Regions from separate parts of the Kineococcus aridisoli genome, predicted to be linked through region 1. Evidence: riboswitches for the same ligand, from Rfam matches in the RefSeq annotation. Region 1 holds a riboswitch; each other region holds the start of a gene.
What was found. A riboswitch is a leader RNA that binds a small molecule or an ion and turns the genes downstream of it on or off. The one in region 1 is predicted to bind S-adenosylmethionine.
Positions count from the first base shown of each region.

Region 2: it holds a riboswitch for S-adenosylmethionine, as region 1 does, so the genes downstream of both, ACRYM2_RS13690 (acyl-CoA dehydrogenase family protein) here and ACRYM2_RS04740 (aminotransferase class V-fold PLP-dependent enzyme) in region 1, are expected to answer to the same signal.
Region 3: it holds a riboswitch for S-adenosylmethionine, as region 1 does, so the genes downstream of both, ACRYM2_RS11215 (MFS transporter) here and ACRYM2_RS04740 (aminotransferase class V-fold PLP-dependent enzyme) in region 1, are expected to answer to the same signal.
Region 4: it holds a riboswitch for S-adenosylmethionine, as region 1 does, so the genes downstream of both, ACRYM2_RS12820 (MetQ/NlpA family ABC transporter substrate-binding protein) here and ACRYM2_RS04740 (aminotransferase class V-fold PLP-dependent enzyme) in region 1, are expected to answer to the same signal.

Region 1 is NZ_JBJLSF010000010.1:25,958-28,143, reverse strand. Features, by position in the region: gene ACRYM2_RS04745 (methylenetetrahydrofolate reductase) at 1-336, opposite strand, end outside; SAM riboswitch class I at 398-489, opposite strand; SAM riboswitch class IV at 662-775, shown strand; gene ACRYM2_RS04740 (aminotransferase class V-fold PLP-dependent enzyme) at 824-2,186, shown strand, end outside.
Region 2 is NZ_JBJLSF010000046.1:22,651-24,836, reverse strand. Features, by position in the region: gene ACRYM2_RS13690 (acyl-CoA dehydrogenase family protein) at 1-1,145, opposite strand, end outside; SAM riboswitch class IV at 1,203-1,313, opposite strand; gene ACRYM2_RS13685 (AAA family ATPase) at 1,519-2,186, opposite strand, start outside.
Region 3 is NZ_JBJLSF010000033.1:41,500-43,685, forward strand. Features, by position in the region: gene ACRYM2_RS11210 (SpoIIE family protein phosphatase) at 1-1,008, opposite strand, end outside; SAM riboswitch class I at 1,113-1,201, shown strand; gene ACRYM2_RS11215 (MFS transporter) at 1,195-2,186, shown strand, end outside.
Region 4 is NZ_JBJLSF010000041.1:36,262-38,447, reverse strand. Features, by position in the region: gene ACRYM2_RS12825 (methionine ABC transporter ATP-binding protein) at 1-232, opposite strand, end outside; gene ACRYM2_RS12820 (MetQ/NlpA family ABC transporter substrate-binding protein) at 229-1,185, opposite strand; SAM riboswitch class IV at 1,306-1,417, opposite strand; gene ACRYM2_RS12815 (hypothetical protein) at 1,451-1,846, opposite strand; partial or broken gene ACRYM2_RS12810 (DUF1737 domain-containing protein) at 1,855-2,061, opposite strand; gene ACRYM2_RS12805 (DUF7711 family protein) at 2,058-2,186, opposite strand, start outside.

The DNA of each region.
Region 1 (2,186 bases):
CGGGTCCCCGCGCAGCGCGAGGAAGTCGCGGACCCCGGCGTCCAGGAACTCCTGGGCCAGCTCGACGACCTGGCGGCGCGAGGAACCCACGCACGTCAGGTGCGCCATCGCCGGGACCGCCGTCGTGCTCAGCACGTGCGCCAGCAGTTCCCGGCTGCGCTCACGGGTTCCGCCGGCCGCGCCGAACGTCACCGAGACGAAGTCGGGGCGCGCGGCCAGCAGCTCGTCCAGCGAGCGCTGCAGCGCACCGCGTCCCGCGTCGGTGCGCGGGGGGAACAGCTCCAGGCTGAGGGTGGGCCGCCCCGTCGCACCGGCGACGAGCGCAGCGAGGGTCATCTCCGCGGCACCCGTCCCGCAGGCGGGCAGGCGTCGGCGACAGGTGGTGCGTCCATTCCGAACTCCATCGACCTGGCGGTAGCACCCGCGCCCGGGCTCGGGGGGTTGCTGCGGCGTCGTCGAGCCAGGACTCTCGGCCGCTCTGGATGGTGTCGTTCGACAGTAGACCGGGAGGTCGCCGGGTTTCAAGGGTCCGCGCGAGGGCACCCCCGTCCGGCCCACCCGGGGCGGCGGCCCGCCGCCCACCCGCCCGCGCCGCGCCGGTGCCGCGCAGGCACCGCGCCGGTGTTGCCGCGCAGCACCCGGTCGTGGCACTCTCCGGACAGGTCATGAGCGCCAGCGCGAAGCCCCGGCTCGCTGGCCGGCAACCCTCCTCCGCGGCGGGGTGCCCCGGGTGACGACCTGGTGGGCACCGAGGTGGTGCCCGCAAGCGCGGACCTGGCCGGGCGCCCCCGGTCTCCGGCAGGTCCTCGTCCCTGGAGGCCCCGTGACCCTCGGCACCCTGCCCACCCCCTGCCGTCCCACCGCGCTCGGCCCGCTGCTGCCCGTCGTCGGCGCCGCCACGCGCGTCCCGCTGGCCACCGGTGGCCGGGCCCGGTACGTCAACCTCGACAACGCCGCGAGCGCCCCCGCGCTGGAGGCGGTGGCCGACCGGGTGGCGCGGCTGCTGCCGCACTACGCCAGCGTGCACCGCGGCGCGGGGTACCTCTCGCGGGTCTCCACGGCGCTGTTCGAGGCCGCGCGCGAGCGGGTGGGGGCCTTCGTGGGCGCCCGCCCGGACGACGTGGTGGTCTTCACCCGCAGCACCACCGACGCGCTGGACCTGCTCTCGCGCGCGGTGCCGGACGGCGGGCGGGTGCTGGTGGCGGACGTCGAGCACCACGCGAACCTGCTGCCCTGGCAGCGCTCGGCGCGCACCACGGTCGTGCGCGGCGGCCCGGACGCGCGGGCCACCGCCGACGCGCTGGCGGCGGAGCTGGCCGGCGGCGGCTACGCGCTGCTGGCCGTCACCGGCGCCTCCAACGTCACCGGGGAGGTGCTGCCGCTGCACCGGCTGGCCCGGGCCGCGCACGCCGCGGGCGCCCGCGTGGCGGTGGACGGCGCCCAGCTGCTGCCGCACCGGCGCGTGGAGATCGCCGCGGCGGGGATCGACTGGATCGCGCTGTCGGGGCACAAGCTGTACGCGCCGTTCGGCGCCGGCGCGCTCGTCGGCCGCCGCGACTGGCTGGACGCCGCGGAACCGTACCTGGCCGGCGGGGGCGCCACGCTGGACGTGCGCGCGGACGCGGTGCGCTGGGCCGTGGGCGCGGACCGGCACGAGGCGGGTTCGCCCAACGTCGTCGGGGCGGTCGCGCTGGCCGAGGCCTGCGCCACGCTGTCCGCCCTGCCCGACGGGGCGCTGGAGGCGCACGAGGCCGCACTGCGCGAGCAGCTGGTCGAGGGGCTCGGCGCGCTGGAGGGCGTCGTGGTCGTGCGCCCGCACCCCGCGGACGCGGTCGGCGTCGTGACGTTCACGCTGCCCGGCCACGACGCCTCCGCCGTCGCGGCCTACCTGTCCGCCGAGCACGGCGTCGGCGTGCGCGACGGGCGCTTCTGCGCCCACCGGTTCGCGGACTCGCTGGGGATCCCCACCGGCGGGCTGCGCGCCTCCACCGGGGTCGGCACGAGCTCGCGGGACGTCGAGCGGCTCCTGGGCGCCCTCGAGCAGTTCCTCGCGAGCGGGCCGCGGCTGGAGTACGGCGTCGTCGACGGCGCCTGGGGCCCGCTGGACGACCCGCGGCCCGCCCCCGCGGACTTCCTCGAGCTCGTCCTCGACGACGCTCCCCTCGACGCTCCCCTCGACGCTCCCG
Region 2 (2,186 bases), on a different contig from region 1:
GAGGCGACGGTCCGGGAGTTGCGCCAGTGCCGGTCCAGGTCGCGCGCGCGGCTGGTGCCGGAGGCCCCGAGGGTGTCGAACAGCAGCGTCGCCGCGCGGGGCACGCTCCCGGAGAGCACGACCTGCGCCTGGGCGGTGCGGATCTCCGCCTCGACGTTGGCGGCGCGGTCCGCCTCGCCGTCGCGCAGGTGCGCGGTGTCCGCGGCGCCCTGGACGGCCTGCGCGGCCGCGCGCACCAGGGCGTGGGCGGTGAAGGCGATCGAGGAGATCTCCCCGGCGACCGAGAGGACCTGCGCGTCGTGGCGCACCAGCGGCGCCAGGCCGTGGGTGTAGGTGCGGGTGCGGGCGCGCACCTGGGCGGCGGTGTCGCGCTCGACGGCGGCGGCGATGCCGGCCTGCACGGCGAGCAGCACCAGCTGGTAGAGCGCGGTCTGGTAGCGGAAGCGGTCGGTGAAGGGCGCCACGTCGGCGGGGTCGACCTCGACGTCGTCGAGCACGAGGGTGCCGGTGCCGGTGAGCTGCTGGCCGAAGCCGTCCCAGTCGTCGGAGACGACGGCGCCGGGGGCCCCGACCGGCACGAGCACGGTGACGACCTCGTGCGAGCCGTCGGGCAGCGCGCGCCGGGCGGTGGCGTCGGTCCAGTCCGCGAAGATCGTCCCGGTCGTGTAGTACTTGCGCCCGCTGACGAGGGTGCGCCCGTCGCGCTCGGTGACCACCGTCTGCTGCTCCCCGGTGACCCCGTCGCCGACCTCGCTCCAGGCGTTGCCGACGAGCTCGCCCGCCGCGATGCGCGCGGTCCAGCGCGCGCGGTGCTCCCCGGCGGGCAGCGACAGGACCTGCTCGACCCAGGCGACGTGGCCGCGGAAGACCTGCGGCAGGTTCGAGTCGGCCTCGGCGACGTCGACGAGCACCTCGGCCAGCTGCACGAGGTCCAGGCCGTCCCCGCCCTCGGCGACGGGCAGGCGCAGCCGGCCGAGGCCCGCCTCGAGCAGGGCGCGGACGGCGGCGAAGGGCAGTTCGTGGTCCTGCTCGCGGGCCACCGTCCCGGCGGCCACCTCCCGCAGGACGGGGGCGAGGCGGGCGCGGACCGCGGCCAGCCGGTCGGCGGCGCTCGTGCGGGCGGGGTCGTCGAGGGTGGTGCTCACGGGGTTCCTCCTGGTCGTGGACGCGGCGGTGCGTCGGCCCGGGAGTGGTCGTGCGCTCGCTCGTCCTTACCCGTGCGTCAGCACCAGGTCAGGTCATCACCCGGGGCACCCCACGACGAGGAGGGTTGCCGGCCAGCGAGCCGGGGCTTGGCGCTGGCGCTCATGACCTGGCGCCAGCCAACCACGCGCGGGGGGCCGCGGTCCAGGGGTGCCCGCGACCCCCCGCGAGCACCCCTGCACCCTCCCGCTCCCCCGTCCCCGGTCCCCCGTCCCGGCCCCCCTCCGTCCCCGCGGCGGCACCCGTCCCCCCGGCGGGCGCCGCTCCTGCGCCGCGGGCGTGGCTCCCCTCCTGCCCACGCCCGCGGCGAGCGCGTCAGCCCCGCTCGCGCACCGCCGCGCCCTCGCGCAGGTCGACGACCCGCGGGGGCTGCTCGTGGGCGCTCCGGGCACCCTCGAGGACGTCGGTGATCTCGGAGCCGATGAGCTCGTGGCGCTCCAGCAGCGCGTCGCGCAGCGCGGCGACCAGGTGGCGGTTGCGCCCCAGCAGCTCGCGCACGGACTCCTTGCGCTCGCTGAGCAGGTTCTCCACCATGCGGCGGCCCTCGGCGTCCCCGAGCACCCGGGAGACGAGGTTGCCGTCGGCGAGGGCGCCCTGCTGCACGGCCGCGAAGGACACCAGCGTGCCGGCCATGCCCGCCGCGCCGACCATCTGCGCGGCCACCGACGTCGCCGACTGCAGGTCGCCGGCCGGGCCGGTGGACACGTCGCCGAAGAACAGCTCCTCGGCGACCTGGCCGCCGAAGGCGATGTCGATCATGCCGGCGAGCTCGGTGCGCGAGCGGGTGTAGACGTCCTCGGCGTCGCCGTGGGCGAGCAGGCCGAGGGCCTGGGCGCGCTTGACGATGGTGAGGACCTCCAGGCGCCGGTGCGGGGCGACCAGCCAGGCGACCGCCGCGTGCCCGGCCTCGTGGGTGGCGATGAGCCGGGCCTCGTGCTCGGTGTAGCCGACGGGCTGGCCCAGCCCCACCTCGGTCACCAGCC
Region 3 (2,186 bases), on a different contig from region 1:
GGCACCGGCCACGAGGTACTGCGCGGCCAGGTCCAGGCGGGGCAGCAGCGGCAGCTGCGCCGGCAGCAGCGCCCGCTGCAGCTCGGCCTCGACGTCGCGGGCCCGCGCGTAGCGGGCGGCGGTCTCCTCCGCGGCCCGCACCCGCACCAGCGCGACGTCCAGCCGCGGCAGCAGGTCGGCCACCACCCGGACCTCCTCCTCGCCCCAGCCGCCGGGCCCGGGGCGGCGCAGGTCGGCCAGCAGCCGCCAGCCGACGGAGGTGCCGTGCGGGGCGTAGGGGACCAGCAGCCGGTCGCCCCCGGGGCCGGTCAGCGCGACGGGACGCCCCTCGCGCAGCCGGGCGCCCACGTCCTGCGCTCCGCCGGCGCCGGGCTCCGGCCCGCCCTCCGCGAGGTCCGGCACGTCCTCGCCGGGACGCACCAGGCGCCAGGAGGCCAGCCCCAGCCGCCGGTGGACGCGGTCGCCGATCGAGCGCAGCAGCTCCTCGGGGGAGGCCAGGCGGGCGAAGTCCCCGGCGACGGCGGCGTGGAACTGCGCGTCCGCCTCCCGCCGGACGTGGTCGGTGACGTCGGCGTTGGAGCCGGTGAGGCCGAGGAAGGTGCCGGCCTCGTCGAAGCGGGCCACGGTCGAGGTCTCGATCCAGCGCCACTGCCCGTCGGCGCGGCGCACCCGCGCGACCGCCCGGAACGCGCGCTGCTCGGCGGTGGCGCGGTCGAACTCGCGCAGGTACTCGTCGGCGTCGTCCGGGTGCAGGACCGCGCGCCAGCCGGTGCCCGTCATCACCTCGCCGGGGACCTGGAAGAACTGCCGGCAGTACTCGTTGACGAACGTGCAGCGGCCCTGCGCGTCGGTCAGCCAGACGGTCATCGCGACCGTGTCGGCGGTCTGGCGGAACAGGCGCCAGTCCGCGCGGGCGGCGTCCTCCACCTGCCGCGCGACGGGGTCCGCCGGCCGGCGCAGGCCCTCCCCGGGCACGTCCTCGCGCTCGCGGTCGTCGTCGGTCCCCACGAGGACCCAGGGTGGCCGACGCGCCGCCGGACCCGCCACCCGGCCCCCCGCGCCCCGCCACCGGTGCGTTTGCCGCGCTTCCGGGGTGTGCCGTAGGTTCGGCCCAGCCATCCAGAGCGACTGAGAGACCTGGCTCGTCGACGTCGCAGCAACCACCCGCGAGGGAAGGTGCTACCGCCAGGACCGATGGGAGAGAAGCGTCCTGTGAGCACCCTGCGCGTCCCCGCCACCGCCGCACGCCCCAGCGAGCCCGCCGTCCGCCGCCGCGCGGCCCTCGGCAGCTTCGTGGGCACCACGATCGAGTGGTACGACTACTACCTCTACGGCACGGCGGCCGCCATCGTCCTGGGCCCGCTGTTCTTCCCCAACGTCGGCGGCGCCGTCGGCGTCATCGCCTCCTTCGCCACGTACGCCGTCGGTTTCGCCGCCCGCCCGCTGGGCGGCGCGGTCGCCGGTCACGTCGGCGACCGGGTGGGCCGCAAGGCCGTCCTCGTGGCCTCGCTGCTGGTCATGGGGATCTCCACGACGTTCATCGGCCTGCTGCCCACGTACGCGCAGATCGGCGTGTGGGCCCCCGTGCTGCTCGTGGTGGCCCGGCTGCTGCAGGGCTTCTCGGCGGGTGGGGAGTGGGGCGGGGCGGTGCTGCTGTCGGTGGAGCACGCCCCCACCGGCCGGCGGGGCCTGTTCGGCGCGATCCCGCAGATGGGCTCGGCGGCGGGCATGGTCCTGGCCAGCGGGGGTTTCTGGCTGACCCGCTCCCTCACCTCCTCCGAGGCGTTCATGTCCTGGGGCTGGCGCATCCCGTTCCTGGCCAGCGCGGTCCTCGTCGTCGTCGGCCTGGTCATCCGGCTGAAGGTCACCGACTCCCCGGCGTTCACGGCGCTGCGCGAGGCCGACGGCCTGGCCCGCCGGCCCGTCGCGGAGGTGCTGCGCACCAACAAGCGCGGCGTGCTGGTGACCACCGGGATGCGGCTGGGGCAGAACGGCGGCTACGTGCTCTACACGGTGTTCGCCCTGACCTACCTCACCAGCGAGGTCCGCGAGGACGGCGCCGACGTGGGCCTGCTCGCGGTGCTCGTCGCCTCGGTGCTGAGCCTGGCCGCGACCCCGCTGTGGGGGATGCTCTCGGACCGCATCGGCCGCAGGCCCGTGTACCTGTTCGGGGCGGTCCTGACGGC
Region 4 (2,186 bases), on a different contig from region 1:
CGGACAGGGCCGTCAGGTCCTGCCCGCCGACGCGGACGGTCCCGGAGGTCGGCCGCTCCAGGGCGTTGACCAGCCGCACGAGCGTCGACTTGCCGGCACCGGAGTACCCGATGACGGCCAGCACCTCGCCCTCGCGGACCTCCAGGCTGACGTCGTCGACCGCCGCGACGGACGTGCCGTCGCGGCGGTCGTAGCGCTTGGAGACGTTCTCCAGCGAGACGAGCGTGCTCACTTGCCCGAAGCCGCCCGGGCGTCGTCCTCGACCTCGGCCAGGTCCGCCTGCAGGTCCGTGGCCGAGGGGTTCTCCACGACGGCGTTGGGGTAGGCCTGCGTGAAGACCTCCTGGACCGCGGGGTCCTGGAACAGCTGCGCGAGCTCCAGGTACGTCTCGTCGTCCGCGTCCTCCTTGCGGGCGGCGAAGATGTTGACGTACGGCGCGGCGGAGGCCTGGGAGGGGTCGTCCTGGGCGATGACGTCGTCCTCGGGCAGCCCGGCGCTGGTGGCGTAGTTCACGTTGACGATGGCCGCGGCCACCGAACCGCTCTGCAGCGCGTTCGCGGTCTGCGAGGCGTCGATCGGGGTCACCTCGACCTTGGAGCTCTCGATGTCCTCGACCGAGGAGAAGGCGTTGCCGCCGCCGGCGAGGGTCAGCAGGCCGGCGGACTGCAGCACCAGCAGGCCGCGGGCCTCGTTGATGGCGTCGTTGGGGATGGCGACCTTGGCGCCCTGCGGCAGCGCGGCCGGGTCGTCGACGGTCGTGGAGTACAGCGGCAGCGGGTAGATCGCGGTCGCGCCGATGGGCTGGATGTCGTCGCCGGCGGTGACGTTGTAGTTCGCCAGGTACTGGATGTGCTGGAACTGGTTCAGGTCGACCTCGCCCTGGGCCAGCGCCGGGTTCGGCAGGCTGTAGTCGGAGAAGTTGACCAGCTCGACGGTCACGCCGAGCTGCGACTGCGCGAGGTCGACGTAGGTCTTCCAGTAGTCCAGCGACTTGTCCGCGACTCCGATCTTGACGGTCTCGCCGCTGCCGCCGTCCGCGGCGGCGGTGGTCGTGGTGTCGTCGCCGCGGGTGGCCAGGACGATCGCCACCACGGCGATCAGCACGACGACGGCGGCCGCGACGGCGGCGACGAGGGGACCGCGACGCTTCGGCTTGTCGGGCAGGGCGGGAGCGGGGCTGGACAAGGCGTTCTCCGGGTGTTCGACGGCGCAGCACGACTGCGCCGGGGTGGCCTGGCGGTCACCGGTGGCTGGACGCGACGGGGCGAGGGGTTCAGCGCTCGCCGTGCACGGTCAGCTCCTCGTGGTCCGCACTTGCCGGACGCCATCCGTCCGGCCGGGTCGTCACCTGGGGCACCCCGCCACGGGGGAGGGTTGCCGGACAGCGAGCCAGGGCTTGTCGCTGTCACTCATGACCTGGGAGAAGCTTGAAGCAGCGGGCGCGGCCCTGTCAAACCGCGTGCGCGGCGCAGAAGTCCAGCACCGCCGCGGTGCGCTCGGCGCGCCCGGCCGGCGGCAGGGACCGCACCGGCACGCCCTCCGGCGGCGCCGGCAGCCCGAGCTCGGCGGGGTCCACCACGTCGCCGACCAGGCCGGCGACCGCGCGGTGGACGGCGAGGAACTGCCCGACCTGCCCGCCGACGCCGAGGCCGACGAGGACGGGGCCGCCCGGCAGCGCGGCCAGCGCGCGCAGCGCCTGCCGCTGGCGCGCGACCTGCCCGGTGCCGGGCGCGGCGTCCACGACGAGGACCCGGTGACCGGCCGCCCGCAGCCTGGCGGCGAGCAGCGTGAGGTCGGCGTCGACGCCCTGCTGCGGCGGCAGCAGCACGACGGTGCCCGCGCCCACGCTCAGAGCGCGCGCGCCGCGGCGGCGGGCAGGACGACGGCCTGGGCGGCCACGACCGCGCCGTCCACGCTGGTCAGCGCCGGGCTGCCGTGCAGCACGTAGCCCTCGGCCAGGGCCCTGGAGACCTTCTCGCAGAAGGAGCGGTCGTCCGGGCCGGTCAGCAGCCGGTACGCCAGCCGCTCGGGGAGGCGCTCGGGGCCGTCGGCGTCGCTCACGGCGCCAACCTACCCCGGGCGTCCAGCAGCTCCAGGTAGCCCAGCGCGGCCTCCGACAGGGCGTCGGCGCGCGCCAGCGGCGACCCCGGGTCCCACCGGTGGGCGGCGTAGTCGGCGCCGGTGCG